Regions from separate parts of the Lysinibacillus sp. FSL L8-0126 genome, predicted to be linked through region 1. Evidence: a T-box and tRNA genes for the amino acid it is inferred to sense, from the RefSeq annotation. Region 1 holds a T-box; the other holds one or more tRNA genes.
The links. A T-box is a leader RNA that pairs with one kind of tRNA and senses whether it is charged. The one in region 1 lies ahead of MHI34_RS14295 (valine--tRNA ligase), so its partner is inferred to be a tRNA-Val.

Region 2: it has a tRNA-Val gene. The T-box ahead of MHI34_RS14295 (valine--tRNA ligase) is inferred to sense a tRNA for this amino acid. The anticodon was not compared.

The regions. Positions count from the first base shown of each region.
Region 1 is NZ_CP152028.1:2,923,051-2,925,238, forward strand. Features, by position in the region: gene MHI34_RS14290 (hypothetical protein) at 1-682, shown strand, start outside; T-box leader at 955-1,213, shown strand; gene MHI34_RS14295 (valine--tRNA ligase) at 1,295-2,188, shown strand, end outside.
Region 2 is NZ_CP152028.1:1,734,217-1,736,404, forward strand. Features, by position in the region: gene MHI34_RS08405 (acyl--CoA ligase) at 1-379, opposite strand, end outside; tRNA gene MHI34_RS08410 (tRNA-Asn) at 649-725, shown strand; tRNA gene MHI34_RS08415 (tRNA-Glu) at 840-914, shown strand; tRNA gene MHI34_RS08420 (tRNA-Val) at 971-1,046, shown strand; tRNA gene MHI34_RS08425 (tRNA-Tyr) at 1,062-1,145, shown strand; tRNA gene MHI34_RS08430 (tRNA-Gln) at 1,160-1,234, shown strand; tRNA gene MHI34_RS08435 (tRNA-Lys) at 1,249-1,321, shown strand; gene rocF (arginase) at 1,507-2,188, shown strand, end outside.

The sequences.
Region 1 (2,188 bases):
TTGGAATATGCGAGAAACATTTTGTTTTCCTGGATATGGTTGCCCAACAGAATTAGCTGCTGTACAAATTAAACCACAGTGGCAAGCCATGCAGTTAGAGGATTCACTTCGATTAATGGGCATCTACCATATTACGGCACATGTTCGTTTTGATTTTCAAGATATGCAAGCATTTACAGGTGATGATAATTTAATTACAATTGATGCCCTTGATGTCCAAGGAGATACTGGTTATTTTGAGTATGCTGTCCCTTTACATGTGGATTTACCAAAAGAATCGGATGTCAAAGATTTAATGGTCAAAGATATTCGCCCTAGTCTGTCGAATCAGATGTGTCAGCTTGAGTGGACAGTTACAAGTATTTTTAACGAATATGAACCCGTTGTTGAAAATGATACTTTAGACAATCCACACCTAATGGCTCATGCTTTCGATCAAGAAGAAAAAATGGCTGTGATCGAGGAAAGTGTTCAAGTGAAACAACCTACCGCAGTAGCAGCAGCTTCACGCCAAGAGACCTCTACAACAGTTGACCAAAAGATAGTAATGAGAGAATCCTCAAGCCATATTGTTGTACGTGAATCCAGCACTTGGCATGAAGTGCCTTCCATGATTTGGGACCTAACAGAAGAGTATACACCGCTTAAAGTCCGTGTTTCAAATGATGTCTTTCAAAAGTAAATAGCAGAGAAGTAGTAGGAGCAATAAGAAGACTAAATCGCCTGATGTTGGCACAATAATGACACGGATAAACTGAAAAGCACAAATTGGCACAATAATGGTTCTACAATAAAAACGAACTTGTCGTAGCCAAGGAGGTAAAAGCCAAGGGTTATACTTGCGTCGACGCATTGAATTGTCACTTCCTTTTCTATTTACTTTACTCTTACTAAAAGATGACTAAATCACTTGAAAAATGACACGATTCTGCGGTACAATAAGGAAAATCAAATACAGATGCTATGATAGGGAAGAGTAAATTATGTCTACATTTTCAGAGAGGAAACGGTAGCTGAGAAGTTTCTATTTGTACTTAATTGAAGGTAGCCCTTGAGCAGCTTTAGTGAACTAACAGTAGTTAAAGCCGGTTAAACACCGTTACCGAATTAAGAGCCAGTAGGGAAGGCTGAGAAAATGTGTCATTTAGCATTGATCTTAACCGCTGCTGGAATTAAAGGTGGTACCGCGAATTAAAACTCCTTCGTCCTTTTAGACGAGAGGAGTTTTTTTATTGGGTAAAAAAATGAACAGCATTTCTTTACCAATAGTCTTCAAACAATAGGAGGAGTCAAGATGACAGAAAACATTTCAATGCCAACTAAATATGACCCACAGTCCATTGAAGCCGGTCGCTATGAATGGTGGTTACAAGGGAAATTTTTCGAGGCACAGCCTGAAAGTGGGAAAAAGCCTTATTCCATCGTTATTCCACCACCGAACGTAACAGGTAAATTACATCTTGGGCATGCTTGGGATACAACATTACAAGATATCCTTACTCGTATGAAACGCATGCAAGGCTATGATGCCCTTTGGTTACCAGGTATGGACCATGCAGGGATCGCAACACAAGCAAAAGTAGAAGCAAAACTGCGTGAGGATAATATTACACGTTATGATTTAGGCCGTGAAAAATTCCTTGAAAAAACATGGGAATGGAAAGAAGAATATGCTGGACATATTCGTGATCAATGGGCAAAGCTTGGCCTTGGTTTAGACTACACACGTGAACGTTTCACACTAGATAAAGGTCTTTCAGATGCAGTTAAAACAGTTTTTGTTGAGTTATATGAAAAAGGTTTAATTTACCGTGGCGAACGTATTATCAACTGGGATCCAGCAGCGAAAACAGCATTATCTGATATTGAGGTAATTTATCAGGATGTGCAAGGTGCATTCTATCATATGAAATATCCTTTAGCGGATGGCTCAGGATATGTAGAAGTTGCTACAACACGTCCTGAAACAATGCTCGGTGACTCTGGGGTAGCTGTTCACCCGAACGATGAGCGCTATCAGCATTTAATTGGTAAAACAGTTATTTTACCGATTGTAGGTCGTGAAATTCCGATTGTAGCTGATGACTATGTTGATAAGGAATTTGGTACTGGAGTTGTAAAAATGACACCAGCCCATGATCCGAACGACTTTGAAGTTGGAAATCGTCACAACCTAGAGCGCATTCTT
Region 2 (2,188 bases), 1.2 Mb from region 1:
CCTCACCTGTAAATGCTTCATAGGCAATAACTGCACTAGCAGAAGAGTGCTCCATGCGATATTCTAAGTCACTTGCACGTAGCATTTCTGAACATGAAATAGGCACGATGCCAGCCTTTAAACAGCCAAGAAAAACAAAATAGGCTTCTGGTAGGCGAGGAATAATAACTAGAACGCGATCTCCCTTTCGAAGTCCTGTCTCTGTAAAAGCATTTGCGTATTGATTCATTTTTTGGACAAGCTCTACATAGGAAACTGTTCGTCTCTCTTGTTGCGTATTTAACCAGCGTATTGCTTGGCGATCACTATCTTGTGAAAACTTTTCTAATTCCTCTGTGATATTATAAAATTCAGGTGCAATTAAATCATTTGTTACCATCCGAATATTCCTCCCCCAGGAAATTTGATAGAAAATTCTTAAAACTATTTTTATTTTAACAATTGCAATAATATACAGCAAGAATATTTAGCACGCAAAATAGAAATATTAGATTTAATAGAGAACTATTATGCTTTTGGATTAATTTTTAAACCTACTTCGACAAAAAATATAAAAATTTTCATAAAATATGTTGCATAATTTATAATGCTTGCTATAATAATAAATGTACTTAAGAGGTTGTTTAAACCCGAAGTGAATAGTATCGTTCCGAAGTAGCTCAGTTGGTAGTAGCACCTGACTGTTAATCAGGTTGTCGCAGGTTCGAGTCCTGCCTTCGGAGCCATTTTTTTTGCCCATTTTTAAGAAGCTGTTATACATAAAAAAAGTTATAAAAAAGTATTGCAACTATTAAGAAATGATGTTATTATAAATCTTGTCTTGTTTGAGACGTGATACTGGCCCCTTGGTCAAGTGGTTAAGACACCGCCCTTTCACGGCGGTAACACGGGTTCGAATCCCGTAGGGGTCACCATTTAAAACATAGGCTTTATAAAGAAAAATAAACTGTGATATAACACCTGTTTCTATGGAGGATTAGCTCAGCTGGGAGAGCATCTGCCTTACAAGCAGAGGGTCGGCGGTTCGAGCCCGTCATCCTCCACCATTATTGTGTTATTTCGGAGGGGTAGCGAAGTGGCTAAACGCGGCGGACTGTAAATCCGCTCCTTAGGGTTCGGCGGTTCGAATCCGTCCCCCTCCACCAGTTTTATAAATGATTGGGGTATAGCCAAGCGGTAAGGCAACGGATTTTGATTCCGTCATGCCTAGGTTCGAATCCTAGTACCCCAGCCATTTTTCTTTTTTACGAGCCATTAGCTCAGTTGGTAGAGCATCTGACTTTTAATCAGAGGGTCGAAGGTTCGAGTCCTTCATGGCTCACTTTTTTAGAATAAAGTATATTCAAAAGTGTTATAATAACTATAGATAACTAATCTCTTACTGAAAACAGTAGGAGATTTTTTTATGTTATCAAAAATTGAATAAATATGCACTTTTTTGTCTAGTTGAGCCAAGTGGTATCTAGGCTTTACAATAATATTATAACTTTTAGGGGGTATAAAAACATGAATAAACTTAATATTTCTATTATTGGAGTACCAACAGATTATGGACAAACACGTCGTGGTGTAGATATGGGGCCAAGTGCAATTCGCTATGCAGGCGTTGTGGAACGTTTGGAGGCTATTGGACATGAAGTACAAGACCAAGGGGATATTCGTGTCAGTCAAAAACTTGCAGACGCACCTGTCGATGAGAAATTACTGAATTTAGAGGAAGTTGTAGATGTTAGCACGGCTTTAGCTAATAGCGTGCATGAAGTAATAGAACAAAATAAGTTCCCACTTGTATTTGGCGGAGACCATAGTATTGCTATTGGCACACTAGCTGGATTAGGTGAGCATTATAAAAATCTTGGCGTTATTTGGTATGATGCTCATGCAGATTTAAATACACCTGAAACAACACCATCTGGCAACATCCATGGGATGCCATTAGCAGTTAGTATTGGACTAGGTCATGAGCGATTAGTGCAAATTCGTAATTATGCACCGAAAATTAAACCAGAGAACGTTATTATTATCGGAGCTCGTTCAGTAGATCCTGGTGAGCGTGAGTTAATTCGTCAACAAGGGATTAAAGTATATACAATGCACGAGATTGATCGACTTGGTATGACGCGTGTCATGGAAGATGCACTTGCTTACTTGAAAGAACGTAATGTTGATGGATTACATCTATCACTTG